DNA from 2 places in the Streptococcus sp. ALY_211 genome. Region 1 is predicted to be linked to the other one. Evidence: predicted binding sites of a transcription regulator. Region 1 holds the regulator's gene; the other holds the start of a gene.

Region 1 (10,868 bases):
TAAAGATAAGGAGCACAGTACACTGTTATGGTAGCAACAAGCACCCCAAAATTATTTTCATTGACATCAAATACTGCAATTGCCGAGAAAATTTCTCAGGCCACAGGTATCCCACTCAGCAAGGTATCTTCCAAGCAATTTTCCGATGGTGAAATTATGATTAACATTGAAGAGAGTGTTCGTGGTTATGATATATATGTCATTCAATCTACAAACTATCCTGTCAATGACAATCTTTGGGAACTCTTGATTATGATAGACGCTTGTAAGCGAGCTAGTGCCAATTCTGTCAATATCATCTTGCCTTATTTTGGTTACGCTCGCCAAGATAGAATTGCCCAGCATCGTGAACCTATCACAGCTAAATTAGTTGCCAACATGCTCGTCAAGGCAGGAGCTGATAGAATTTTGACTCTCGACCTTCATGCTGTTCAGGTGCAAGGCTTTTTCGATATCCCTGTAGACAACCTCTTTACTGTTCCTCTTTTTGCTGAACACTATATTAATATGGGGCTAACAGGTTCAAATGTTGTGGTGGTAAGCCCCAAAAATTCAGGCATCAAGCGGGCACGCAGTTTAGCTGAATATTTAGATGCTCCTATCGCTATTATCGACTACGATCAAGATGATATGCACCGTGAAGAGGGCTATATCATTGGTGAAGTAACCGGTAAAAAAGCTATTTTGATTGATGACATTTTAAATACCGGTAAAACCTTAGCCGAAGCTGCTAAAATTGTTGAACGTGAGGGAGCCTCAAGCATCTATGCTGTCGCCAGTCACGGTCTATTTGCAGGCGGTGCATCTGATATCTTAGAAACTGCTCCTATTAAAGAGATTCTTGTCACAGACTCAGTCGCAACGAAAGAAAATATCTGTAGCAATGTAACCTATCTCTCAGCTAGCTCACTCATTGGAGATGCTATTACACGCATCCATAATCACAAACCGCTCAGCCCACTCTTTACTTATACTGCAGATAGTGAGGACAATTAATGATGATTTATCTCGATAATGCTGCCACAACTCCCTTAACCCTTGGTGTTATCGAAACCATGACCAATGTAATGACCAATAATTTTGGAAATCCTTCAAGTATCCATAATTATGGACGTACAGCCAGTCACTTACTCCGAGACAATCGACAGACTATTGCTGAACTTCTCGAAACTCAGCCTAGAAATATTATCTTCACATCGGGCGGTACAGAAGCTAACAATACCGCTATACAAGGCTATGCTCTTGCTAATCAAAATAAGGGAAAGCATCTTATCACAACAGCTATTGAGCATCATTCTGTTCTCAACATCATGGAATACCTTGAAAGCCGTTTTGGTTTTGAGGTGACTTATCTCCAGCCAAATGACCAAAATAAAATCACTACAGACAGCCTCAAAGAAGCTTTGAGAGACGATACCATTCTCGTTAGTACCATGTTTGCTAACAATGAAACAGGTGATCTCCTTCCGATTCAAGAATTTGGAGAATTATTGGCTGACCATCAAGCTGTCTTTCATGTTGATGCCGTTCAAGTCATAGGGAAAATAGCTATTTATCCAGAAAAGCTAGGGATTGATCTCTTATCTGCTTCTGCTCATAAATTTCATGGACCTAAAGGAGTTGGATTCCTCTATGCTCACCCTCTACATATGGATTCTCTCCTACATGGTGGTGAGCAAGAAGATAAAAGACGAGCAAGCACAGAAAATATGGTAGGGATAGCTGGTATGGCTCAAGCTATGACAGAAGCCTATCAAGATATGACTAACCACTACCAACATGTCAGTAATTTAAGAGAACAACTCTTATCCAACCTAGCTAATATGGACTACTACCTCAATGGAACAGATAATATGCTACCCTATGTTGTCAATATTGGTTTTCCATCTAGCAATAATGGCCTCCTTCTAACCCAGCTGGATCTATCTGGGATAGCTGTCTCAACAGGATCAGCATGCACAGCCGGCACTGTTGATCCTAGTCATGTACTTGCTGCTTACTATGGTAATGATTCAGATAGACTTCATGAATCCATTCGAATCAGCTTCTCAGATCAAACCCTGCCACAAGATGTTGAACAACTCACTACTAAATTAAAGGAGATACTTTCTTAACAATGGCTTTTGAAAAAACTATCCACCTTGATGATTGCCTATATCGTTACACCCTTACAAGTAATGTCCGAAAGTATACGTTAATTGATACTACTTTTGAACAAAACAAGCTTGGTCACTATGAACTGAATAGACTTCTCGAAGAAATTCCTAATTCTGGTAATGGCTTTCCTTTGAAGCTCACGGTCAATAAAGACCTCACTTCCTTTAAATTAATCATTACAGACCAGTCAGGGCTACGTCAAGTCAATATTTTTAAAAATAACAAGCTGAACATTATCCAAGATAAATTTTATTTTCTAATGGACAGTCTCGTAGAACGCGATATTTTTACAAAAGAAAGAGTTGATAGCTAAAACCTATATTATTTATAGGTTTTTTATATTAGTTAATTTGTTGCAGTTTTCACAAACTTAGTTTATAATCTAGTTGAATTTTAAATGAAATTAGGAGTTGATCATATGGCCATTGACAAATCCATCCCTAAAGCGACAGCAAAACGACTTTCACTCTACTATAGAATTTTTAAGCGCTTTAACGCAGAAAATATTGAAAAAGCAAGTTCTAAACAAATTGCTGAAGCAATTGGTGTTGACTCAGCTACCGTACGTAGAGATTTCTCATATTTTGGTGAGCTCGGTCGTAGAGGTTTCGGCTATGATGTCAAAAAATTGATGAACTTCTTTGCAGATATTCTCCATGATCATTCTATTACCAATGTTGCTCTAGTAGGTTGTGGCAATATGGGAAGAGCACTTCTTCACTATCGCTTCCATGAGCGCAATAAAATGAAAATCATCATGGCGTTTGATACAGATGATAATGAGCTGGTAGGAACTAAAACTACTGATGATATTCCTATTTATGGCATCTCAAGCCTTAAGGAAAAACTGGCAAATTCAGACTGCCAAACAGCTATCCTAACAGTACCTAGCATCAAGGCTCAAGAAGTATCTGAACAGCTAGTAGAAGCTGGTATCAAGGGGATCTTGAGTTTCTCACCTGTCAATTTAGATCTACCTAAAGGTGTCTTTGTCCAGTATGTCGATTTAACCAGTGAATTACAAACTCTACTCTATTTTATGAATCAGGATTAATAGAAAAAACATTTAAAGGAGGATATCTATGGCCCCTAAACCAATTATTGGTATTACAACAAATGAAAGACCCAATCCCAATACAGGTATTATGTGGAGTTATGCACCAACAGGATTCATCCAGGGTGTACAACGTGCAGGTGGACTTCCTCTGCTTATTCCTATAGGACCCCCCCAAGAGGCTAAAGATTATGTCGAAAAGGTAGATAAAATTCTTTTAATCGGAGGTCAAAACATTGACCCAGACTTCTATCATGAAGAAAATACTGCAAGTGATGATGACTTTTTACGAAAACGGGACATCTTTGAATTTGCTATCATTGATGAGGCAATCCGGCAAGAAAAACCTATTTTTTCAGTATGTCGTGGTACTCAGCTGATGAATGTGGCACTGGGGGGAAGTCTCAACCAGGCGATTGAAAATCATTGGCAAGATGAACCTAGTGACTACCTCTACCATCGTATGTCTGTCAAAGAGGACTCAAAACTAGCGGAATTTTATGGAAAAACCACAGAAATAAATTCTTTTCATCATCAAAGTATCAAAGAATTATCACCATTTTTAGATGTGATAGCTATGGATCCTGATGATAAAACAATAGAGGCTGTTCAATCCAATAATCCAGACATCCATTTCATGGGAGTTCAGTGGCATCCTGAATTACTTTTAAATCATCGCTCTGCAGATCAACAGCTCTTTGATTATTTTGTTAACGAGCTCTAAAGAATCAAGTCACTCCTTTCTCGAAAGCTATAATAACTTTTACTACCAACGATGATGTGATCTAGGAAATCTACTCCTAAGTCGTCACAGCATCGTTTTATTTTTTCGGTAAAATCAATATCATGATGACTAGGACGTGGCTGCCCCGAAGGATGATTGTGGACAACAATCAGTGAAGTCGCCATCAACTTACAAGCATGATGAAGAATTTCACGTGGCTCAGCAATAGAGTGACGAACACTGCCAATAAAGATCGTTTGCTGCTTGAGCAAACGATTCTGGGTATCTAAATAAAGAGCAACTAAATGTTCCTGCCTTTTATCTCTCAACTCCTCAATCATTTTTTTGGCCAATTGACTGCTAGAAAGGATACGCTCACGCTTTTCAGGCACTGCATTGTTGACACGTCTTGAAAATTCTAATATCGCCTTGATTTCTATAGCTTTCACAGGTCCTATACCATCAAGCTTTTGCAACTCTTTTAAAGAGAGTTGACGAAAATCAGCCAAGCTATCCATCTGACTAATAATATGATTAGCTAAAGATAAGACTGGCTCTTTTTTTGTCCCAGTACGTAATATAATCGCTAATAGTTCCTGATGACTGAGTTCTTCTGCCCCTTGAGCCATTAAACGCTCTCTGGGCTTTAAGGCATCATTTGAAATTCCAATAGTATACATAATAATATCCTCCATCTATATATTCGTAAAATAAAATCAAAAAAATGGTTAGAAATAAAAATTTCTAACCATTTCTACTATTTATTTCTTAAATTATTTTGCCTTACGTAACACTCCAAAGAGTATACCAGATACAATAGCACCAATAGCGACATAGACAAGATAGAGCCACCAGTTAGTCGTTAGAGCAACAACGAATACACCACCGTGTGGAGCCATCAACTTAATGCCTGATAGACCAACTAAGGCACCTGTAAGAGCTGAACCAGCCATAAAGCTAGGAATAGCACGAACTGGGTCAGCAGCACCAAATGGAATAGCGCCTTCTGTGATAAATGATAAGCCCATAACAATATTAGTCAAACCTGAATCACGTTCTTCTTGTGTAAACTTAGCAGGGAATAAGCGAGTAGCCACAAAGACAGCCAATGGCGGTACCATACCACCAGCCATTACTGCTGCCATAGCCACAGAACCACCGCTTGCTACTGTTTCAGCCAGTGTACCTGTACCAAAGATATAAGCAGCCTTATTGAACGGTCCACCCATATCGATGGCCATCATACCACCAACAACCAAACCAAGTAAGATAGCTGACGCACCAGACAATCCTTGGAGGAAGTCGTTCAAGGCTGTATTGATAGCGCCCATTGGGATATTCACCAAGAGCATCAAGAAACCAGTAATAGCAACACCAAGTAATGGTAATAAAAGAATAGATTTAATACCATCAAGTGAACGTGGAACTTTTATATACTTCCTTAGAAGAAGAACAACACCACCAGCTAGAAAACCACCAACCAAGGCTCCAAGAAATCCTGAAGGTACTTGTCCAGAAACGATTTTATTAACTGCTTCTGTAAGTTTGTTTTCCGAAGTAATTGAAGCAAATTTATCATAATGGACAATGTGGCTGTAATCCAATCCTATTTTAGCCATACTACCAGCTACAAAACCGGCAATCAAGCCAGGTTTCTCAGCAATGGAGTAAGCGATATAACCAGCAAGGATAGGTAGCATAAAATCAAAAGCTGCATTACCAATTTGATTGAAAAGCGCTGCAATCAAATGATAATTACCCAAGTGGCTAAGTTGAGATTTTGGTACACCCATTCCTTGGTCAATAAGGAATGAAAGGGCAATCATGATACCACCACCGATAACGAATGGCAGCATTTGTGAAACACCACTCATGAGGTGTTTATAGAAAGCACTGCCCAGACCTTTTGATTCCTCAGCAGAGCTTGACGCAGCTGCATCCGTTGCATGGAAAGTTTCACCCTTACCATCTAAGATATTTTGAATGAGCACTTCTGGCTCACGAATACCAGCAGCAACCGGTTTAGAAATCAACTGTTTACCATCAAAACGAGAAGTCTCAACAGCTTTATCCGCAGCAATGATAACACCCTGTGCTTTTGCAATCTCATCTGCTGTCAATGCATTACCAACACCAGAAGCACCATTTGTTTCAACACGAACGGTGACGCCCATTTCCTCACCTTGTTTGATGAGAGCTTCTTCAGCCATGTAAGTGTGGGCAATTCCTGTTGTACATGCCGTAACAGCAACGATAAGCGGTTTATCTGAATTGACTGCTTCTTGCTGTGCTGCAGCTTTTTGCGCTGCTTGCGCTTCATTTTTTTCTTCCTCTGCATCAAAAGTTGCAATCACTTGATCAGGACTGGTCACCTTGCGCAAACTATCTGCGAATCCAGGCTTCATCAAATACTTGGACAACTCAGCAAGAGCTGCTAAATGCGTATCATTAGCACCATCTGGTGCTGCAATCATAAAGAATAAATCTGTTGGTTGACCATCCAATGCTTCATAATCAACACCTTTACTAGACTTAGCAAAAAGCACCGTTGCTTCCGTCACAGCTTTATTCTTACTGTGAGGCATGGCAATACCATCCCCAAGGCCTGTTGATGTTTGGGCTTCACGATCCATGATACCTTTTTTAAAAACATCAAAATCTGTCACAACACCCTTATCTACCAAGCTAGCAATCATCTCATCGATAGCTGCTTCCTTGGTAGTCGCTTGCAAATCAAGAAGCATGACCTCTTTGTTTAGGACATCTTGAATTTTCATAGTTTTTCTACCTCTACTTTTTGATATGTATCCTTAATAAACTCAATACTTGCTAAATCATCCGAAAAGGCAGTTGCTGTACCGCAGGCAACCCCCCATTTGAGTGCTTCCACTGGATCTGCTGACTTAATAAATTCACCAGTAAAACCAGCAACCATCGAATCACCAGCCCCAACAGAATTTTTCACCTGCCCTTTGATAGGCTTAGCAAAGTAGGCAGCATCCGGTGTAACTAAGAGTGCACCGTCTCCAGCCATAGAGATGATGACATTTTGGGCACCCTTGGCAAGTATCTCACGCGCATACTTTTCAACATCCGCCAAACCATCTAACTTGACATTAAAAATTGCCTCAAGTTCATGATTATTAGGCTTGACCAAAAGTGGTTGGAAATTAAGAGAATCTAAGAGAGTCTGTCCCTCAAAATCACACACTACTTGAGCCCCTGTCTCACGAACTAGCGGAATCAGACGATTATAGATCTGATTGCCTAAGTTACTGGGCGCTGATCCAGCAAAAACAACAGTATCCTCAGACCCCAGTTGATCAAACACAGCTTCTAATTCTCTTAATTGTGCATCTGTAATCTGAGGCCCCTGACCATTGATCTCAGTTTCATCATCTGCTTTAATCTTCACATTGATGCGTGTATCCTGATCAACAGTCACAAAGCGTGTTTGAATATCTTCAGCTACTAAGCCTTCCTCAACAAATTTACCCGTAAAACCACCGATAAATCCAGTCGCCGTATTATCAATGCCGCATCGTTTAAGAATACGGCTAACATTGATACCTTTTCCTCCCGCAAACTTATCATCACTGTCCATGCGGTTAACACTTCCAATATTAACTTTTTCTAGACGAACGATATAGTCAATCGAAGGATTAAGGGTTACTGTATAAATCATACTTCTACCACCTCCGTTTTCTCTTTCAACGTATATACAAGTGACTGGGGCGAACGATCCACTATCAAAGTCACCTCGTTCACTTTAGCAAACTTGGCAAAAGAAATTTGATCCAACTTTGTGCTATCAGTGAGAACATAGGTAGCTTTACTACTAGTTATAATGGCTTGCTTGATACTAGCTTCAAAAATATCCGGAGTTGTCAGATAGTCTTCATCAATGCCGTTTGTCCCAAGAAAAGCCTTATCAAAATTAAGCTGGCTAATCTGATTAACAGCAATGGGACCGATATTTGCATCAGTTGTTTCTTTGACATTGCCACCAATAATGATAGTCGGAATACTCTTACTCGCCAAACTAATAGCATGCTGGGGAGAATTTGTAACAACCGTAATATCTTGACGGTTGATCTCATTGACCAACAATCCATTAGTTGTACCAGCTTCTATAAAGATAACCTCACCAGTTTCAATAAGACTAGCAGCTTCTTTAGCGATACGCTTCTTTTCGTGAACGTTTTTGATCGCTTTTTGCTGATTGGTCAGTTCTTCTTGTAAACTATGTAATTTTTCAGCCCCTCCGTGCACACGGCGCAACTGATGTTCAGCTTCAAGCTCATCTAAGTCCCTTCGAACAGTAGATTCTGAGGTATCAAGTATCTCTACTAAACTCTCAAGTGTCACAAAATCTTCGGATTGAATCTTTGAAACAATAATCTTTTTGCGCTCAGATTTTAGAATATCGACACCCCCTTGCAATCGTTTACATTCTCTATTATAGGCTATTTTAATCACATGTCAACCGTTTTCATTCATATTCCACCAAAAAACGTCAGATTTTTTAAATCTGACGTTCCTATCACTCCTTGATCAATGAGGTAGAATGCACGGACCGGTTATTTCTATCAGGATAAATATAATTAATCGCATGATTGATCGCTGTCGGAGCTTCACCAAAGCCAGTAGCGATCAATTCAACTTTACCAGCATAGTCAGCCGCATCACCAATAGCATAGACACCGTCTTGACTGGTCTCAAATACAGGAGAAACAGAGATGCTGGAGCGTTTATAATCGATCCCCCAATTTTTTAAATTTTTATTATTAGTCGAAAATCCAAAGCTAACAATCAGAGTATCCAGACTAAGATCAATAACCTCGTCTGACTTGACCTTTTGGACAGTCATGCCGACAACTCTACCGTCATCTCCCCTAAGCTCAACTGGCACAAAAGGTGTCAGCACCTTAACCGAAGATCCCTTAAGCTGCTCAACGCTATGCTCATGGGCACGAAAGGCATCACGCCGATGTACCAAGGTGACACTCCTAGCAATAGTCTCTAAATGTAGAGCCCAGTCAACTGCCGAATCACCACCACCACAAATCACAACATTTTGATCAGCGAACTGCTCTAAATTGCAGACATTGTAGAACAGATTGTGATCTGCATAGTCTTTCTCCCCCTCTAGCCCTAGCTGGCGTGGATTAAAAGCCCCATTTCCACAGGCAATAACAATAGCACGGCTATAATGCTTAGCTTTATTAGTTGTGATATGGAAAATACCATCAACCTTTTCAAAAGTTTCTACTTCTTCCTTAAGATAAATAGTCGTCCTATCTTTAAAGCGATCTAACTGCTGAATTAACTGCTCCGTTAATTGAGCACCTGTTACAGCTGGAATAGCTGGAATATCATAAATGACTTTTTCAGGGTAGAGAATAGCTGGCTGACCACCGAGTTCAGAAAGTGACTCAATGATAGCCACACTCATGCCACGTAAACCAGCATAGAAAGCGGCAAATAGTCCAACTGGTCCGCCACCAATAATAGTAATATCTCTTATGTCGTGTTCAGACATTGTTTCCTCCCTTAATCAATTTCATCCTTAATAGATTGAAAAATCCTTTTTTCCTCTGGCGACATCTCATAAGTTTCTAAAAGGTCTGGGCGACGTTCTAACGTTTTTCTCAAACTCTGCTCTATACGCCACTGACGAATATTATCGTGATGACCACTCATTAAAACATCTGGAACCTTCATGCCTCGAAAATCATAGGGCCTCGTATACTGAGGAAATTCTAGCAAACCAGATGAAAAACTATCATCTTGATGACTGGCCTGCTTACCTAAGACATCTGGTATTAAACGAACAGTAGCATCTACAATACTCATAGCAGCTAGCTCACCACCAGTCAATACGAAATCACCTAGGGAAATTTCATCTGTTACTAGTGTCTTAATCCGCTCATCATAACCTTCATAATGACCACAAATAAAAATGAGCTCGTCTTCTTGGGCTAGCTCTTCAGCATAAGTCTGATCAAATCGACGCCCAGCAGGATCTAGAAGAATCACCCGAGGATTAACAGCTTCAATCTGATCCATTGTATCAAAAATTGGCTGCGCCCTCAGTAGCATCCCTTGCCCACCACCATAGGGTTCATCATCGACATGACGGGACTTTTCAGCATAGTTACGAAAATTATGATAATGGACTTCCAATAATCCTTTTTCCTGAGCCTTTCCTACGATAGAATGCTCCAATGGCGCAAACATATCTGGAAAAAGCGTCAAAATATCAATCTTCATCGTCATCTAATCCTTCTAAGATATTGACATCTACACGCTTACCATCTACATCGATATCAAGAATCACAGAGGGAATATAAGGCAATAAGAGATCACGTTTCCCTTGACGCCGCACAACCCAAACATCATTAGCACCGGGCTGGAGAATTTCTTTAATCACACCAATGTATCGATCGTCTTCATAAACCTCTAGACCTATAATTTCATGATAATAAAACTCACCTTCCTCTAAATCTGTCAAATGATCCTCTGACACTTTAAGCATATAGCCCTTGTATTTTTCAATCGCATTGATATGATACATCCCTTTGAACTTAATAATATCAAAATTTTTATACTGACGATGACTAGCTATTTCAACATCTTGCACAAAACGATCCTTAGGATCAAACAATGATAAAATCACACCTTTTTTAAATCGTTCATCTGCAAAATCAGTAACTGATAAGACACGCATTTCGCCCTGAAGACCCTGTGTATTAACAATCTTACCTACGTTATAATATTCCATAGATTTTTCCTTTAGTTTATAAATTCATTCTCCACTATTTTACCACTATGAAGATCTCCTGCCTAGTCGAAAATTCTTCATATCATAGCTATTGACATCAATAAAATCAGATAAAAGATAATAATAAAAAGCCCCCAGTGGGCTTTTGA
Region 2 (19,457 bases), on a different contig from region 1:
TAAAATGTCCTCCTATTCAAAAATACTCTTTCATTTTATCAAAAATATATTGGGATTAGACAACAAAATATAAAGGGCTGAGCATAAAGAAACGCTCGGCCCGATTTTCTGAGGAACTTACTCCTGCATTGTTTTTCTTGCTTGAATTTCAATATTTGATTAGCAGCTAAACCATAAAGAACTAGATGAACTATTGATAAAATACAATACATATCTCCACTCTCTAGCTATTAACGTTTCCTCAAAGAATAGTAAATTTCTAAAATCATAAATATTAGAAAAATAACTTCAGGGTTGACTAAATTGGTATGAAATTTGGTATAGGAATAATAATTAAATAAAACAGTGACTATAAAACCAATAATAACTGTTATCAACTCCAGTTGCAAATAAAACTTACTATTCTTATTTTCTAATACCATTTTCCAATTAATAATAGCATCAACTAATAGTATTAATATTGCAATCATAGAAACGTCCACTAATCTATTTGTTTCATTATAATTTAGTAATAGACGAATAAGCAGTAGGCCTATTAAAGCAAATATTAATAAAAGATGGCTTCTTCTTTTTTTCAATACTTTCTCCTTTTGTATAATACATTTTCTCAGATAAAAATAACCCCTATTCGCCTTTTTTATTTTTTCTCCTTGATCAGACAACAGCACACCTAAATTTTTAAAACAAACGCACACGTCTATTCCCTGAACGGTCGAAATAAGAATTATGATAACAACAGAATATTTAGGACAAGCATTAAGCTTTGGCTTTACTTATTCTTGTTTCTTCTCTTCAGCTCTTTATAAAGTTCGACAGCATTCCAAAAAAAGATGAGTAAGGTGGCAACAAAAAGTAGCCAATAGACCTCATTACCATCATCAATTTTAGTATCTAATGCTTTATATGCTAGTGCAAGAAGTCCTACAGTTAAGGCAATTAATGCACCAATAATTTGCTGAAGTGTACTAAAAATTAATAAGGGCTCAAGTCTTGCTTCCAATTTTGCCCTAAATGGTCAATTTTAGCAACTTTTTTCAAATTCAACTAGCCATGGCATAAAATTGTGGGTGACCCAACTCAAAAATAAAGCAGCAGCTTTTAAACAGCTACTGCCTTACTACAAAGGTTAATGATTCGATGAAGGATGTTGGAAATACCTCAATTCACTGATATTCCTTATATTCTACAAGATAAAGGAAAGGACTAGACAAGCCAAAACTAAGCTTACAGAAATATCATCACTACGAAATATGCCAATTACCCCAATATCATTAAAAAGGATAAATCTATTTTTCTTCTCACTTACCTTTAACCAACTGAAATAATAAAATCAATAGACCTAGTAGACCTAATAAGTTAAGAACATAAGGCACTGGGGGGAGCTCCCTAAAAAGGTTTCTTAATGCTATAACCAGCAAAAATAATAAAACCAACTTTCCAGTGAATAAAGTCATTTTATGATTTTTCATATCAACAAAAGGTAGCATAACCTACAGCTGCTCCAGACCAGCCTCCTAGGGCTGATCCAGTTACTGTGCCAACAATAGGTAATGTAACTGTACCAACTCCCATGCCACTTACATATCCTAAGCCTGCTGATCCTGCTGTCCCAACTACACACTTAACAATACCTTTTTTCTTTCCACCTTCAACGGCAGCAAGCTCTTGGTTATCCATCATGTCAAATTTATCAATAGTCATTGTAGTCATAATAATCTCCTTTTTAAATTTAAAGATTTTGTCTGCTTGGCCAAGCGGCACCTATAGTATAACCCAAATATCATTCCGTGCACGCCTATGTCCTAAATAGCTTTAATTTCACCCTAAATGGTTAAAGTCGCAATTTATTTTGACCATTCAGGGTGAAAAATCGACCGTTCAGGGAGTCGCGTTATATAATTAACATATGATAGGGCTATAAAAGCGAAAGAAGATAAATTTTAATTAAAAATGATGTCACGAAAAACTCAACTGGCAACACCCAGTTGAGTTTTTCGATCTAGAATGATCTCTCACTCTCTTTAGTTGTTTTAGTCTATGGGTAATTGAAGTTGGGAATGAGCAAGGTCTATAGTTATCTGATAATTACTATTATCTCTTATGGTATGCTCAAAGTCTGTTGTATAAAGGACTAGGCGCAGCTGGTCTCCTTCTTCTAACTGATAGATACTAGGTTGGAGCTCAAAAGTGAGATCTAGACATTGATCTGCTGGGACCTCTTGGATATTAAGAAGGGAGGTGCGGTTTTGCAAGTTGAGGGAGGCTTTTGAAATCACTCGCCAGTCGTCTTGTTTAAAGGGGAGCTCCATACAATGTTCGATCATATAGTACTGCCCATTATCGATCCCTTTTGCTTCTTTGATTTGGGGAGTGTCTTGGTAGCGTTTCTTAGCCCCAAAATCTAGAAGTTGAGCTGAAATCAGTCCTTTTGGGCTTGATGACTTGAGTCTGAGATTTAGGATAGGACGACCATTGAGACGTATCGCTTCTTTAACATTAATATCAATGGTTAGCTGGTTGCACTTGCCTTTAAACAGGGCCGATTTGAAGGTGTGGTAGTCTTTGGAGAAAGTCTCGAATAGATCTTGTGCGTAGTGGTTGCCAATGCTATCCTCCCGATCGCCTAGAGGATAGTTGATGGCAGTGTTACTGCCGAATCCTTCTAAGACCTTCCAGGTTTGTTCCTTTTGATTGTCCTGCCAAATCACTTCTGGGAGCTGATAATGATTATCTAGGTCAAGGAGTTTTTTGGATAGGAGAGCATTCATGCTTTCACGAAAGTCTATGGACTGCCAATTATTCATGTAGACATGCATGCCATTATGGAGAAAGAGATGTTTTGGGAGGTTGCTTGGTAAAGCACGGAAGAATTGATAAGCGTGCAGAGGTTTCACATTCCAGTCCTGACTACCATGAACCATGACTACCTCGGCTTGGACTTTATCAGCGTGAGCGACATAGTTACGTTCCTGCCAAAATTGACTGTAGTCTCCGGTTTGTCGATTTAGTTCTTGGGTCATCTTGCTCAGGTAGCCTTGGTAGTGGTCATTGTGACGTAAGTAATCGCCTGCCAGGAGATTACGAGAATAGGTGTATTCAGTCAGGACATCTAAGTCCTCACCAGGGTAGCCTCCTGGGCTGGAGACCAGTCCATTTTCTCTATAGTAGTCGTACCAAGATGAGATACCTGCTTCTGCAATGATAACTTCTAATCCCTCGACAGCTGTAGTGGCTAGGGCAATAGACATGGTACCTAGATAGGAGATACCAGTAGTGGCCACTTTAGCATTGGTCCAGTCGGCGATGACCTGATAATTTTTCTTTAGACTGGTATAGGCATTGGCTTTACCATTGAGCCAGTCGATAACAGCTCGATAGGCTGTGACTTGTTGGTAGTCACCGCTGGTCATCAGGCCTTGAGAGGCCTTGGTACCAATGCCAGAGACGTAGATATTAGCAAAACCACGTGCTAGTAGGTAGTCATTGAGTGTATAGTTAGCGATATGAGTAAAGGTCTCTAGGTGATCGTCGATGGGAACGTGACTCTTGGTATAGGTCGGTTCTGGGATAGAAATCGGTTCGATCGGGATAGTACCACTTGGTTTGATAGTAAGCTCACCAGTCATTTGGTGCATTTTTTTGTCGTTAGCAACGGGATTGGTCCCTTGATGATAAGGGCTTGCAGTCAGGATGACGGGAACCTTGTGGCTAGTCTTGGGGCGGATGATATGGACACGTATTAGGTCTGGTTGGCCGTCCTGATCACTGTCGATACCAGTCTCGACGTAGACGACTTCACGGATGACTTGACTGATATCAAAGCTGGCTAAGCTCTTACCATTAAAGTAATGGTAGTGGTTATCAAGAGGTATTAACCCTTGACTGACTAATCGATCCAGCAGGGTCATACCTGTTTTTTGCCTGGTTGCTAAGAGTTGATGGAGATTTAGAAGCAGGCTATCTTTGTGATAATGGATGGGGAAGTTAATTTCTTGAATGAACTCCATGCTGTCTTCAAAGTCAACATGAGGGACAAATTCCAGAAGTTGCAGTGCCACGGTGTAGAAAATCTCTGGGCTTAGTTCTAAGTCTGATCGCAGAAAACTCAACAGATCCATAGTGGGGTGGGCAATTAACTGGCTAATAGGGATTTCTGGATCGGGATAATTAAAGAAAAAACGATTGAGGAAGGCTTCGAGGTTGCTTTTGGGATCTTGATCTAATTGATAAGGAAAGCCAAGCTCCTCTAGCTCTTTGAGAGCTGTGTCGGCTTGGGTTGGTAGATAGGAAAATTGATTATAACGCATAATGTCCTCCCTGTGTATCAGGTTTTTCTTACTGTAATAGCTTTACTTTATCAATTATACTTGATAAAATGGTAACTGTCTAAAACTTGAAAAGAAGAAGGGAATGACTAGACATATGAATGAATTTTTTAAAGAGGCCTTGACACATCAAGCGCTGTTGAATTATGTAACGGAAGTTATCGCTACGGCCTTGATGGTGATGCTAGGAAATGGAGCCGTTGCGAATGCAGAACTGAAAGGAACTAAGGGTAGTGGAGCCGGTTGGTTAATGATTGGCTTTGGTTATGGTTTTGCTGTTATGATGCCAGCGCTTATGTTTGGTACAGTATCAGGTAACCACATTAATCCAGCCTTTACGATCGGATTGGCAACAGCTGGTTTGTTTGATTGGACCTTTGTTCCTGGCTATCTCCTTGCTCAGTTTATCGGAGCCATCCTTGGTCAAACTATTTTGGTTTATGCTCTGTCAGCTTATTTCCAAAAAACAGAAAATCCAAATAGTATTCTAGGCTCATTCTCAACAATCTCTGCATTAGATGATGGCAGTGTTGAAAGTCGTCGTCAGTCCAAGATCAATGGCTTTATTAATGAATTTGTTGGTTCATTTGTCTTGTTCTTTGGGGCTTTGGCATTGACTAAGAATTATCATGGAACCGAAATGATTCGTGATCTAGCTATTAAGCAAGGAACTACTTATACGGAAGCTATGAATAGTGTTAATGCTCAGGCTGGTCCTATCTTCTCAGGGTCTATTGAAGGTGCTCATATTGGTCTTGGATTCTTGGTCGCAGCTCTTGTTATTTCACTTGGTGGTGCGACAGGTCCTGCCCTTAATCCGGCGCGTGACCTTGGTCCACGTTTGGTTCACCATTTTATGCCGGTGACAGTCCTTGGTAAGCACAAGGGTGACTCTAAATGGTGGTATGCTTGGGTGCCTGTTGTAGCGCCTATCCTTGCCGGTATTATTGCGGCAGCAGCCTTTAAGGCACTTTACCTATCTTAATGATATAAATAAAAAGAGTGGGATAAAAATCATCTCTGAATGATTGATTTCTATCCCACTCTTTTTGTGCTGTATAAAAGGTCTGGTTTAATATTGGAGATAAGATTTTATAAGGTTGGATAAGATACGTTTCGGTGGGTATTTAGGCTTGCTAAAGCTATTACTTGTTTGACTAAACTGTGCTTTTCCTATACATTAATTAAATAGATAGGGCTGAGAACTTTTGTCTCAGCCTTATCTATTTATTAGTTGCTTTTTACTAGTGTTTTGATAGAGGTTGGCGCTTGATGAGGGAAGAGCGGATCAGCATAACTCCTGTGAAGATAACGATACCAATAATAAGAGTTTTTAGGGCATTGATGTCAATACTGGTCAGGAATTTAACCGCTAAGAGAACTCCGGCCACTCCTCCGATGACGATGCCAGCAAAACCAGTCCAATTAACCCGATCTTCCTTGATAAATTGGCTACTAGAAGCAACCATGATCATAGCAGCGTCCAGCATCATTACTGGCATGGCGATGACTGGGCTGAGTCCCATGAGAGAAAAGAAGATTAATTCTGGTGCGTAGTTTCCTAGCCCCATGGTCATGAGAATACCGATAATAAAGTTGTATACAACCCCTATGATCAACCAGACGCCATGGAGACCATGAACAGCATCTGATAAGTTTCCTCCTGGATTTGATACCATACGATAGATCATGATGATGGCTGCTATGATTAGTAGGCTTCCTAGAATAGCTTGGACTAGGCGCTCGTTCCAGTTCTTGGTTAAGCGGGTTCCAAAAAGGGCACCAATAAAAGAAGCAGCAGCCATTGAAATCAAGGTCAGGGGCTCAACTCTGACAGCAGTGATAAAGCAGAGGGCTTGTACAATAACAGGGATGACATGGACAGTATTCATGGTACCTGGGAGCTTGCTATCATCGTCATTGATTTTGGTGATTTTTAGCAAGGTCGTCGTGGTTGCAAAAGAGCCAATACCTAGTGTATCTAGCATATCGGTTAAAAAACCTATCCATAGACCTGTAAAGAATCGGCTAAAGACATTGATTTTTTTGTGCTTAATATGGAAGTAAAAGCGCAGGATGATAGCCAGCATGGAGATAACCAAAAGGGCTTGGATGAGGTGTAAAATGATATCTTTATTCATAGTATAAGTTTACAGAAAAAACAGCTAATAGTAAACTCTTTTTTTAGCTGCACAATATTTCTTGTCAAATAAGATCATTTTGACTACAATGGAACTAATAGTTGGGGGGCATAGGCTAGTGCTCTTTATGCCTGCTAGAAATTTAATAAAGGATAGAATAATTATGACACTATTTGATGGTATCCGTTTATCAGCTCCTTTCTTGCGTGTGAACAATCGTGAGATCAATACTCGCTTTTACCGTGACCAACTTGGCTTTAAAGTCATCAAGGAAGAAAGTGCTATGGTCTTTTTTGGTGGTCATGTTGAGAAGGAAGTACGACTGGTTACAGAAGAGTCTCCATCGTTTACTGTTCGAGAGGTAGAGGGAACAAAAAAGTTACAGACGATTTTTGTTAGAGTGTCCGATCCCAAGGAGATTGAGGCTCTCTTAGCGAGAGGAATTGCTTATACTCAACTCTATAAAGGTGAGCATGGCTACGCTTTTGAAATCTTTTCTCCAGAAAACGATCGTTTTGTTCTTCATGCTGAGGATGATGTAACTAATTTGAAAACTGTAGATGGTGAGGAGCTTAGTTTTGCTGCTGGAGATGATACTTTTGAAGGCTTGTCGGCCTTTAGTATAGACCGTCTGGTTCTCAATGTTGCTCAATTAGACAAAGAAACTGCTTTCTACGATTTATTTGATGGTGTAGATGTTTTACCAGAATTGGTGGAAGCTCAGGGTGAGGATCTTGCCGCTGCTCCCAGTGAGGTTTGGGATCTCGAATTGATCGAATATCAAGTGGAAAAGGATTATGATTTATCGGCCCTGAGAGATTATCTGCTTGATCATGGTCAAGAAGTTTACTTAGATCGTGCCCAACGTGTCCTTGTTGTAAGCGCTCCTAATCAGATAGAGGTATGGTTTAATAAATGAAAGCTATTTTAGATAAAATTGAATCACAAATTCAGGCTGGTATCTATCGAGGTGCCAGCCTGGCGCTTTATGATGGTGAGTGGCAGGAATACTATTTAGGAACTCAAGATGGCCATCGAGCGGTAATACCTGACTTAAATTATGATTTGGCTAGTGTTTCCAAAGTGGTTGGTGTTGGGACGGTTGTGATTGAGATGATTGATAAAGGGATGCTGGCATTAGATCAACCCTTGCATTTCTATTATCCCGATTTTAAGCAGGAAACAGTAACGATTCGCCAGCTGCTAACCCATACCTCAGGTATTGATCCTTTTATTCCCAATCGTGATCAGCTAGATTCTGACGAGTTAAAAGCTGCTATAGGTGAGATTAGGGTGACTGATGATTATAGCTTTCGCTATACGGATATTAATTTTATACTGCTGGGCTTTATGCTAGAACATATGACAGGCATGGATCTGGATCAGCTCTTTTATGAACGTGTTTTTGCACCCTTTCACATGACCCGTACCCAATTTGGTCCGGTTGATCAGGCCGTTCCCACTCTCAAAGGGGGTCCTGAGGGTTTTGTGCATGATCCTAAGGCAAAGATTTTGGGAAACCATATTGGCTCTGCTGGTCTCTTTTCTACGATCAAGGATCTGGAATACTTTTTAGACCATTATCTCTCTGGAGATTTTGCCCGTTTTCTCAATCATAACTTTGCGCCATCTGGGGATAAGGAGCGTAGTTTGGCTTGGGATAAGCAAGGGGATTGGTTATTACATACTGGTTATACGGGAACCTTTATCATGTACCACCGTCAGGCACAAAGGGCTGTTATTTTTCTTTCCAATCGTACCTATGATAAGGATGAACGTGCCCAGTGGATTATGGATCGCGATGAGTTGATTGCTGTTATTAAAGAAGAACTTAGTAGACAGTAAGGGATATTTAATTTTTGTAGTCAATAAAATGATTAAAGAGATTATGAAATTTTTTATTTTCTTTCATAATCTCTATTTTAATAATTATTATTCTTTGAATTTTCTAAATAGTTTTCTTTTCTGGGAAAAAGAAAGGCTAGTACTAGTAAGAACAGCAATGGCAATAACCACAGTTTATATATTGAAATATATGCATTTGACATATTTGGTAAGTTGTAAACCGAAAGATTATTTAATCGGGAAGTTACCATAGACATAAATACAGAAACTCCAAAAACAGAACCAATTTGTCTAACAACACTAATAACGCTTTGAGAAGCAGTTAATATTTCTCCTGAAAAATCTGAAGCCGCCAAAACATTTATTGGTCCAGCAATAATACCGAAGCCAATCCCTAAGATAAATGTTGCCAGGGTAATGGATGAAATTTTAGTAGCATCACAATGTGTTAGTAAATAATAGGATAACAAAATCGAGAACAAACCAACAAAAACTAACAATCTTGGACCAAGTTTATTAATCAGTAAACTTCCCACACCCCCGAATAAAAAGACTGTAATTGACATTGGTAGTAAAATCAAAGCAGCATCCAGCTCAGTTTTATTTAAAACAAGAGTAAGATAGGTTGGTAAAACGACAATAACTCCAATATAAAAAAATTGAGCAACGAAAGCGATTGACGAAGATACTGTGAAGACTTTCTTTTTAAAAAGTCCTAAATCAATCATAGGATAATCCACATGATTTTCCACACCAATAAATAGTACAATGGAAACAAGGGCAATAACTAAACAAGTTAAAGTTTTCGAATCACTGATCCCCCACTCTCTATATTTAATCAAGCCTAAAGTTGTTGCGAAAAGTCCCAACATAGAAATAAAACTGCCAAACCAATCTGTTTTTATATCTAAAACTTTCTCTACAGCTTTATATGAAATAGCCAATAGAATAATAGCAACGATAGCAATTGGGATGTTAATAAAGAAAATCCAATTCCAAGATAAGTTATCAGTAATAACTCCCCCCAGAGTAGGACCAATCGCAGCAGCACCCCCTTGAGTCAGCCCTAATGCCGCCACCACCTTAAACCTATCTTCAACACTCCAGGTTGAAATTCCTAAAGAATTACCAACTGGTAATAAAATAGAGGCTCCAAAACTAGCAATTATTCTGCCACTAATCAACTGATAAAAACCATTAGATAACCCTGAAAGCAAGCTACCTATTCCAAATAATAGAAATGCAATAATTAATAATTTCTTTTTACCATAAATATCTGCCAATCTGCTTAAGGGAATTGTAAAAGTTGCAAATACAATCGTATAAGCATTCAAAGCCCAAGATAACTTATCTGTACTGACATTTATCCCTACTTTAATTGCAGGTAAAGCAATATTCATAATCGTTGTATCCAACATGACCAAAAAGATACCGAGACACATTGCAGTTGTCAACATTACTTTTTTTAACATAGAACCCTCCTTAAAAATGAGTTATCACTCATGTTTTTAATGATATATCTTCTAGGGGTGATTGTCAATAAAAACATGAAAAAACACTCATATTTTTGAGTGGGTGATAACTTGGTTTTTTTTGAAAATATGATAGTATAACAGTTAATATAGTTAAATAATATTATTGATAAAGTGGGTGTAGAAATGGTAAACGAAGTGAGAATTCCCTCTCAGAAAAGGAGTATTGATAAGTTAAATAGAATATTAGAGACATCGAAACAACTCTTCTCTGAAAAAAATTACTTTAATGTCACAACAAATGAAATTGCAAAAGAGGCGGGTGTATCTATAGGTACTTTATATTCTTATTTTTCTGATAAAGAAGCAATTTTAATATCATTGCTAGATGATTATAATAGTACATTTATCCGTTTATTTGATGATATTAATAATCAAGACTTTCTAAATTTATTTAAAAAAGATCCTAGACAATGTTTAGAGATCTTGGTCGATAAATTGGTAGAAAATGAAAATGAAGATTTTCATACTCAAATTGAAATGCTAGCATTGACGATACCTAAAGTTAAACTAATATTAAAAGAGCACAATTCCAAAGTGAAAGATTTAACATATCAATGCTTTTTATATTATACTGGTTGTAGAGAAAGTCAAAGGTTAAAGGTTCTTTCTGGGGTAATTTTTGATTTTATTTCATCTATTGTAGATGAATTGTTGTATTTTGAGCGCTCAAAAGAGGAGCAAGAACTATTGAGATCAACTGGTATAGATTGTATAATGCTTATTATTAATAATACGATTGAACTAGGTATAAGAAAATAATTTATAGAGATTTGTAATTCTCAGTATGATATTATCTCAATTTTATAAATTGCTAACAGACGGTTTGTTTTAACTTTTAATTTTATAAATAAGAGTTATGATCTAGAGAGTTTGCTACATTCATGATCCTCATAAGTTGGTTTGTGGATATTTATCACTCATTCGACTATATAGTACGATTTATAAACATAGCAAAAAGACTTTGCCATTAAGTTAGGCAAAGTCTTTTTGCTGATAGCTTCTATTTTGCTTGTCCTGAGAGAGCTTCAGCAGCGTCATCCATTGAGAGGACTTCATGGAAGACACGTTGTGTCAATTCAGTCTTTTGTTCCTTAGTCAGGTACTTAGTGTTGACACAGTATCCAGAGATACGAACGATGACATCTTCCCCGCTCATGATCTTGTCGTAGACATCTTTGAGGTCCATGACATTGAGGTTGACGTGTTGGCCACCGTTTTCAAAGTAACCATCAAGGATAGTGACCAGGTTATCAACTTGTTCTTCACGAGTCTTACCAAGAGCACGTGGTGAAACTTGGGTCGTCAATGAGATACCATCGGCTGCGTAAGCAAAGTCGAGGCTGGCAAGAGAGTTGAGATTTTGCAACCAGCCACCTTTAGCCTTGTTAGATGGGTTGGCACCTGGTGAGAAGAATTCCAACTTAGATAGGTTGACAGTGCCATCTTCATTGAGGTAGACACCTTTGTGGACTGGTGAGTTACCAGTTTGTTTAGAGTAAGCCACGTTAGATGTGATAGTCAAAAGTGATACGGTTGCTTCTGCATTCTTGTAAAGCTTGTGACTGCGAAGACGAGTTGTGTAGGCTTCAATCAACCATTCTGCTAGTTCATTAGAACGAGGGTCATCTTCACCCCAACGTGGATAGTCACCGGTTGTTTCGTAATCGTAGATGTAGCCGTCTTCATCACGGATTGGTTTAACAGTAGCGTATTTAATGGCTGAAAGGGTATCAACGGTATTGGCAAAACCACAGATACCAAATCCCATGTTGGCTCGTTGATGAGTTGGCAGGAAGGCCATCTGAACAGCTTCGTAGTTATACTTATCAGTCATGTAGTGAATGATATTGAGGGCATCTACGTAGGTATCTGTTAACCAATCGAGAGATTTTTCAAAATTAGCTTTAACGGTGTCGAAGTCCAGTACTTCGTCACGAATAGGCTCGATATCGAAGACTTTGTAGTCTTTATGAACGTCATCGTAACCACCATTGAGGCCAGTGAGAAGAGCTTTCAGGACATTTACACGAGCACCGAAGTATTGAATGTTGTGACGTTGCTCTTCATTTTCTGGGTCGAGCGGTGAGACACAGCAGGAGATACATGACATTTCACCATAACCGTCTTTAGCCATTGTGGTTACACCTTCATATTGGATAGAAGAGTGCTTGTGGCTCATGTGCATGCAGTAGTGACGGAAAGCGTATGGCAATTTGTCAGTCCAAAGAACAGTCAAGTTTGGCTCTGGTGAATTACCGATGTTGTCCAATGTATTTAGGAAACGGTAGTCCATCTTGGTGACACGGTGACGGCCATCGGCTCCCATACCAGCCATTGAAGTGGTGATAAAGGTAGGATCACCAGAATACAATTCATCGTAGGCTTTGGTACGGGCAAATTTGACCGTACGTAGTTTCATGACGAAATCGTCGATAAATTCTTGAATTTCGCTTTCAGTATAGGTACCACGTGCTAGGTCACGCTCAGCGTAGACATCGAGGACGATTGGGACACGACCAAGTGATGTAGCAGCCCCGTTGATCACGCGAGCAACAGCCATGAAGGCAATGTTTGTCCATTGAACAGCTTCCTTAGTATCGTAGGCTGGACGACGAACATCTACACCGTAGAGATCTCCTAATTTAACAACATCTTGCAGGGCTTGATATTGTAAGTTGACTTCTTCACGCAGACGAATAGTTTCTTCGTCAATTTCAGTCAAAGCATTCCAGTCGTTGACTTTTTCTTGCATGAGGTAGTCAGCGCCGTAGAGAGCTAGTCGTGCATAAACTCCGATGATACGACCGCGTGAGTAAGCGTCTGGTAGGCCTGTGACAGTGTGGGCATGGCGGGCACGACGAATGTTTGAAGTATAGGCACGGAAAATACCGTCGTTAACAGTTGTGACATGTTTTGTGAAAATTTCATGGACAGCTGGATCAGGTTCATAACCATGTTCGGTCAAGGCAGTTTCTGCCATACGGATACCGCCCTTAGGCATGAAGTTGAGCTTGAAAAGTTCATCATTTTGGATACCGTAGATCACTTCTTGATCTTTATCTATATATCCAGCTCCAATTCCTGCGATTGAAGTGGGTTGAGTATCCATAGGAAAGCGGCCTTGAGCTTCGTAGCTAGCCTTGGTATCATCGACGATTTTCTTGATGTGGAGGGTGCGCTCCGTAGGACCAGCTAGGAAGCTTTCATCACCGTCATAAGGGGTGTAGTTTGCCTGAACGAAGCGTGCTACACTAGCCTTTTCTTTCCAATCTGTACCTTTGAAGCCTTCCCAGGCTTTTTCAAAGACATCTGTGTTTGTTTTTACAGTAGCCATAATCCATCTCCTAAAATTTCTAGTAGCTATTTGCTACGTCATTATATCTTCAGTATACCATATGGTAACCGCTTTCACAACGAAAAAGTGGAAATTACCTGCATTTGTCACTATAAATTTTTGGATTTAAAGCTGGTCAATCAGTCAGCGATGTTGTATAATAAACTAACGAAGTAAGAAAGGTTAATTATGCTTATTTTTCCCCTGCTCAATGATACTAACCGTAAAATTATTCATATTGATATGGATGCCTTTTTTGCTGCTGTGGAAGAGAGGGATAATCCAGACCTTAGAGGGAAACCATTGATCATTGGTGCCGACCCTCGTCAGACGGGTGGGCGGGGTGTCGTATCCACCTGTAATTATGAAGCTAGAAAATATGGCATTCACTCCGCTATGAATTCTAAAGAGGCCTTGGAACGATGTCCTCAGGCCGTCTTTGTTTCTGGTAATTACAAAAAGTATCGTCAGATCGGTCAGCAGATTCGGGAAATTTTTAGCCGTTATACTGATCTTGTTGAGCCCATGTCGATTGATGAGGCTTATTTGGATGTGACTGATAATAAATTGGGCATTAAATCCGCAGTCAAGCTGGCAAAGATGATTCAGTATGATATCTGGCGGGAGCTTCATCTGACTTGCTCTGCTGGTGTCTCTTATAATAAATTTTTAGCTAAGTTAGCGAGTGACTTTAAAAAGCCTAGAGGTTTGACACTGATATTACCAGAGGAGGCTGAGCACTTTTTGAGTCAGTTGCCTATTGAAAAATTTCATGGTGTTGGTAAGCAATCCGTCAAGCGTTTGAATGAGCTGGGTGTCTTTACAGGTGAAGATCTTTTGAATTTATCAGAGATGACCTTGATTGATCATTTTGGACGGTTTGGGTATGATCTCTATCGTAAGGCGAGAGGTATTTCTAATAGTCCAGTACGTCCTAATCGAGAGCGCAAGTCCGTTGGGAGTGAACGTACTTACGCCAAACTTTTACTGTCTGATGAGGATGTTAAGGCAGAGATTTCCAAAAATGTTAGGCGGGTGGCGGCTACTTTGGAAAACTATCATAAAAGAGGGCGGGTGATTGTGCTAAAGGTGCGTTATGCCGATTTTTCTACAGTGACCAAGCGACATAGTTTGGAGCAGGCTACTCAGGATGCTGATGTGATTGAGCAGGAGGCTCATGCTATTTATGATGAGATTGAAGGCAAAGAGGCTACGGGGATTCGTTTGTTGGGGGTAACAGTGACGGCTTTGGAAGGGCGTCAAGAACCTATTAAACTGGATATTTAATAGGTTGTTGCTAAATTTTACTAAAAACGAGACTGAATCATGTTTCAGTCTCGTTTTTAGTAAGTAATGTGAAGCACATAACTTCTAAACATAGAAAGATTAGCTAGATTAGGAAGGAGTATTATTGTCTTAGTTTTTTGTCAGGGTTTTTAGTAAGGTATTGAGGAGTTTTCCAGAGCTGTGAGCTGATATGTAATAGGCTAGATAGATCAACTGGGTCATAATAAAGAGCAGACCGCTGTCTGAGATAAGAGCGAAGATGATATTGATGGCGCAGAGGGTATAGCCTAAGAGATAGGGCCAATCTGATACTAGCTTGTGGTTTTTAATTTTGGCTTGGTTGATAAAGGCTAGAATCATGATGATGGTATTGATGACAATATTGACCATTAAGTTAAAGATATAGTTACCAGGAAGTTGTCCTAATACGTCATAGATAGATTTTTCTAGTTCTTTATCAAGTGTTATATCTTGGGAAATGAGAAATAGGCTAAGTGCTAAGGTGAAGAAGAGGATCAGATTGAGGATCAGGTTGATTAGATGGGCGATAGCGATCGTCCGATTTGATTTTTTGAAGATAGTGATCAAGTCACTGATGGGGATCATCATGGCTGATGCTCCTTTCTAGATCGTTTACGGGTTTATCTTAAAAAAGAGAGCGATATCCTCAGGGCTCAGTCCGATCATGGGATCAATACTGTTGAGATTTTCTGCTGTGAGGATATGAGCCTGCTTGCTATCAGCCTCGTTTGGTAAGTCTGTCTGAGGAGAGCTAGCTTCATGATTGGAGCCAGCCAGTTCTAGGCTATCAGACTGAGAAGAGGTCGGGTGGCTAGCTTGAGGGGTGCCAAAGCGTTCAACCAGATAAGTCTTGCGCTTGGTACTTTGGTGTTCAATCGCATAAGTGAAGGCACTGAGTTCTCCTAGCAAGATTAACTTACTCTTTGAGCGGGTGATGGCTGTATAGATGAGATTGCGCTGGAGCATGCGGCCGCTCTGGCGTGTTAATGGGAGGATGACAACTTGAAATTCACTACCTTGCGACTTGTGGATAGACATGGCATAGGCTAGAGTAATTTTGTGCCATTCATTGCGGGGGTAAACGACTTGGCTACCATCAAAATCTAAGTAAATCTCATCCTGCTTGCTTTCGGTGTACTTGCCGGGGATTAGGTCTGTAATGGTCCCAATATCACCGTTAAAGACATTGAGTTCAGCATCATTGATCAAATGAAGAACCTTATCACCGGTACGAAAGACAAGATCGTTAAAAGAGAATTCCTCTTTATTGACCTTAGGATTGAGGAGATTTTGCATCAAGGTATTGAGTGAGTTGATACCTGCCTGTCCCCGGTACATAGGCGCTAGGATTTGAATTTCTTGGGCTTCGATGCCACTCTTGAGAGCAGATGTCACGATCTTTTCTATCATGGCTGGAATCTGCTGGGCTTGTGCTTCAAAGTAAGAACGATCAGCTTTTTTCTGGGTGAAATCAGGGGGGAGCTGGCCTTGGCGAATCTGACTGGCTAAGGTCACAATGGTGGAATCTTCAGATTGTCGGAAGATCTTAGTCAAGGCGATTTGTGGTAGATTTGGGACCTTGAGGAGATCTGCTAGCACTTGGCCGGGACCTACTGATGGGAGTTGGTCACTATCTCCAACGATAATAACTTGCGTATTGGATGAGATACTAGATAGGAGCTGGTTGGCTAACCAAGTATCAACCATAGAAAATTCATCGATAATAATCAAGTCACAGTCAAGGAAGTCTTCAAGCGTTTGAAAGTCGCTACCATCGCTTGTCAGCCCTAGGTGGCGGTGAATTGTGGCAGCTGGAAGTCCTGTCAATTCATTCATCCGGCGACTAGCACGGCCTGTTGGGGCCGTTAAGATAATGGGAAGTTCCTTAGCCTCAAGGTCAATCTTGTGTAACTGAGCATAGGCATGGATGATTCCGTTGATGACGGTTGTTTTTCCAGTACCAGGTCCTCCTGTCAGGAGAAATACCTTGCTGGTCAGAGCTTTTGTGATGGCCTCTTTTTGGATTTTATCGTAGCTGAGATCAAAGTCCTCTTCTATGTCAGTGATCGCTTGGTGTATTTGTTGGATAGATAAATCCTTGAGCACGGGCATGTCTAGGATACGCTGAAGATTGGTTTTGATCCCTTCTTCAGCGTGGTAGAGACTGTTTTCAAAGATACGAGTGTCTATATGTTGAACCTTGTCTTCGGCGATAAGCTGGGTCAGCTCTTGGGCTAGGAGGGTGGGGTTGAGTTCGATTTGTCTAGCATCTTCCAATAGATCGACGGCGTACTCCAGTAGATCCCGAGCTTCAACATAAGTGTCTCCTCGTTCAATAGAGAGCTCGCTTAGGCTGTGGATGAGACCTGCTCGAAAGCGCTTGGGAGAGTCGCTTTCGATCCCTAGCTGTCCAGCTAGATTATCTGCAATTTTAAATCCAATGCCTTTGATATCTTCGACTAATTGGTAAGGGTTTTCCTGAAGAATATCCAAGGTCCTGTCTTTATAGTGTTCAAAAATATCGATGGCCTGACGATTAGAGAGACCATACTCTGCCAACTTAGACAGGACTTGTTCTGTACCATAGTTGCTCTTCAGTTTAGCGATAAAATTAGCTCGGCTAGCTTTAGATAGACCGGAAATGCTAGTGAGTTTTTCTGGCTGGGACAGGATTTTGTCGATAGTGTTGTCATCCCCATAGGCGTCAAGGATACGTTGGGCTGTTTTTTTGCCGATCCCTTTAAAGTTATCGCTTGAAAAATAGTTGATCAAACCTGCTGATGTCAGCTGGGCACGCTCATAGCGTTGGGCTTGGAGCTGGATGCCATATTTGGGATGTTGGACGACTTGGCCCCAAAAGGTGTAGTCCTCGCCTTCCATAATATCAGCCATGGTACCTGTGATGATAATTTCTAGCTCATCATAGTCCTCATGGTTGGTTTCTTCAATTTCTAAAAGGAGGATCTTGAAAAAATTACTGGTATTTTCAAAGATCACTCGCTCAACGGTTCCTGAAAAATAGACTTGATTCATAGATTCCTCACTTAAAAGGGGTTACGTTAGAATATGAAAAAAAGAGGAGAGAAGATGGATCATTCCTCTTTTTATGTAGTCTTTTTCTGATGGCAGTCTACTCGACTGTTCCAATAGCAGTGAATGGCCAGAGGCGGAATTTAACCTCACCTATAATGCTGTCTTTTTTAAAACTACCGACGGCACGGCTATCCTTAGAAGCGATCCGATCATCTCCAACGAGGAAGTACTCGCCTTTTTTGACTTTAACTGTAAAGTTAGAGTTACCGTTGGTATCAGTTGTGAAAGCCTTGGCACTTCGAGCTTGCTGTTGGAAATAGCTATTATAGGAATAGGTCGATTGCAGGCGATCTTTTTTTAATTCTTTTTGATAATCACTTAGGTAGTCTTCATCAGTTTTTTTGCCATTAACATAGAGAGTATCATTTTTGTAGGTGATGGTATCACCGGGCATACCGATGACACGCTTGACAATTTTTTTGTTTTCTCCTTTTTCTTTCTCAGAGGCGACAACAATGTCAAAGCGGTCTATCTTGGCTGTTTTGATGATGAGGAGACGGTCTTTTTCCGCTAGGGTTGGATCCATGGAGTGGCCACTGACCGTTACGATATTCCAAATATAGAACCAACTGAGGAAAAGTACTAAGGCAAGAGCAATCGTACTTCCCCATTCTTTGAGAAAAAGGAGGTAGGGGGATGGTAGTTTAATAGATTTTTCTTGGGTCATGAATTTTTATCCTTCTTAGTGTCGTAGTGTTTGTGCTTTTTTTGTGTTAGCAAAATGGAGCTTGGCCACTTGGGCGAGTCCTTGCATGCCATAAGCGGTCAATATCTGACTGGCTACTCGATCTGACTGGCTACCTGCTCCGCTGGGGAGATGATAACCAAGACTATCTCCTAAGGATTTGAGATTGTCAAGGAAGAGATCACGTGCGATAATTGAGCTGACGGCTACTGCTAGATATTTGCTTTCAGCTTTTTCCTCTAAGGTGATGGGCTCAGAAAAGTGGTTATGCTCATTTTTGAGATACTTCTGGTAATTTTTGGTGCTAGTAAAGGCATCGATGATGATACCGTCAGGTTCTTGCACATCCTTTAGAAGTAAATAGATTGCTTGATTATGAAGGGCTACCTTAACAGATACGGCATTGTGCCTTTTGCCAGGGCCGACCACCTCGTTATATTTAGGAGGCGCCAATAAGAGTGCCTTGTGGGGAATTTTCTCCTTTAATAGAGGGGCTAGTTGCTGGATTTTGGAATCGTTTAGGATCTTGGAATCAGCCACTCCGAGTTGTTTGAGAAAATCATGGTCAGCAGGTGTGACTAGGCTAGCGACAACAGCTAGCCCACCAAAATAAGAGCCGTTGCCTACCTCGTCAGAGCCAATGAGGGTTTCCTTGGTTTGATCTCGCTTGACTGTGATAGCGGGATCGTCTTCCTGGTAGCCGAAGGTCTGAGCTAGCTGCTTGGCCCCAGGTCCTTGAAAGACGATTTTCCCGCTGGAGTAGACCAGGACAGTTGTCCCTTCCAGCTTGGCTGCAAAGCTGACGTAAGGATTTTTATTGCTTACCTGATAAGGGGCGAGCCTTTTAGGGAGCTCCTTGGTTGAGCCTTCTCCAATCTTCATAACCAGCGTATTCATGTTTTCTATTTTATCATAAATAAGGCGCCAGTGGCCTCGATAATCTCTCATTTTCTGGTAAAATTTTCAAGGGATTTAGCCTGTTTTTAGGCTTAGAAGATGGCGGCGGTTTTGGTCGAGCTATGGTTTGATGAGCAGAGCTGGGATTTTATGAGGTGTTAAATTGTAGAAAGATCAAAATTAAGATATAATAGCTAGTACGAGGTATGTTATGACAAAATCAAAGAATCGTTATAAATTTACATTTGGGCAGAAGCCTTTGACTTTGACAACAGATAAAGATAATCTCTTTAT

Evidence for each region. Region 1 encodes Rex, which represses fermentation and respiration genes when NADH is low (regulators of the CRP and FNR family bind a similar motif). Its sites were predicted from a motif close to TTGTGAANTANTTCACAA; they were not measured.
Region 2: pflB (formate C-acetyltransferase) is a predicted target of Rex. The motif match lies at 13,243-13,260, and genes of this name have one in related genera.

The regions. Positions count from the first base shown of each region.
Region 1 covers NZ_JBZFUN010000016.1:254-11,121, forward strand. Annotated here, with positions in the region: gene AC4HAJ_RS08425 (ribose-phosphate diphosphokinase) at 28-996, shown strand; gene AC4HAJ_RS08430 (cysteine desulfurase family protein) at 999-2,114, shown strand; gene AC4HAJ_RS08435 (DUF1831 domain-containing protein) at 2,117-2,470, shown strand; gene AC4HAJ_RS08440 (redox-sensing transcriptional repressor Rex) at 2,576-3,211, shown strand; gene AC4HAJ_RS08445 (gamma-glutamyl-gamma-aminobutyrate hydrolase family protein) at 3,240-3,935, shown strand; gene radC (RadC family protein) at 3,932-4,615, opposite strand; gene AC4HAJ_RS08455 (PTS fructose transporter subunit IIABC) at 4,709-6,712, opposite strand; gene pfkB (1-phosphofructokinase) at 6,709-7,620, opposite strand; gene AC4HAJ_RS08465 (DeoR/GlpR family DNA-binding transcription regulator) at 7,617-8,360, opposite strand; gene AC4HAJ_RS08470 (NAD(P)/FAD-dependent oxidoreductase) at 8,479-9,477, opposite strand; gene trmD (tRNA (guanosine(37)-N1)-methyltransferase TrmD) at 9,489-10,208, opposite strand; gene rimM (ribosome maturation factor RimM) at 10,198-10,719, opposite strand.
Region 2 covers NZ_JBZFUN010000004.1:75,155-94,611, forward strand. Annotated here, with positions in the region: gene AC4HAJ_RS04870 (bacteriocin immunity family protein) at 1-1, opposite strand, end outside; gene AC4HAJ_RS04875 (hypothetical protein) at 231-662, opposite strand; partial or broken gene AC4HAJ_RS04880 (hypothetical protein) at 770-1,009, opposite strand; gene AC4HAJ_RS04885 (bacteriocin class II family protein) at 1,471-1,710, opposite strand; gene AC4HAJ_RS04890 (Xaa-Pro dipeptidyl-peptidase) at 2,031-4,307, opposite strand; gene gla (aquaglyceroporin Gla) at 4,423-5,310, shown strand; gene AC4HAJ_RS04900 (TSUP family transporter) at 5,570-6,466, opposite strand; gene AC4HAJ_RS04905 (CppA N-terminal domain-containing protein) at 6,630-7,385, shown strand; gene AC4HAJ_RS04910 (serine hydrolase domain-containing protein) at 7,382-8,311, shown strand; gene AC4HAJ_RS04915 (MFS transporter) at 8,389-9,783, opposite strand; gene AC4HAJ_RS04920 (TetR/AcrR family transcriptional regulator) at 9,970-10,605, shown strand; gene pflB (formate C-acetyltransferase) at 10,847-13,180, opposite strand; gene dinB (DNA polymerase IV) at 13,370-14,467, shown strand; gene AC4HAJ_RS04935 (hypothetical protein) at 14,597-15,076, opposite strand; gene recD2 (SF1B family DNA helicase RecD2) at 15,101-17,521, opposite strand; gene lepB (signal peptidase I) at 17,619-18,248, opposite strand; gene rnhC (ribonuclease HIII) at 18,264-19,163, opposite strand; gene AC4HAJ_RS04955 (hypothetical protein) at 19,375-19,457, shown strand, end outside.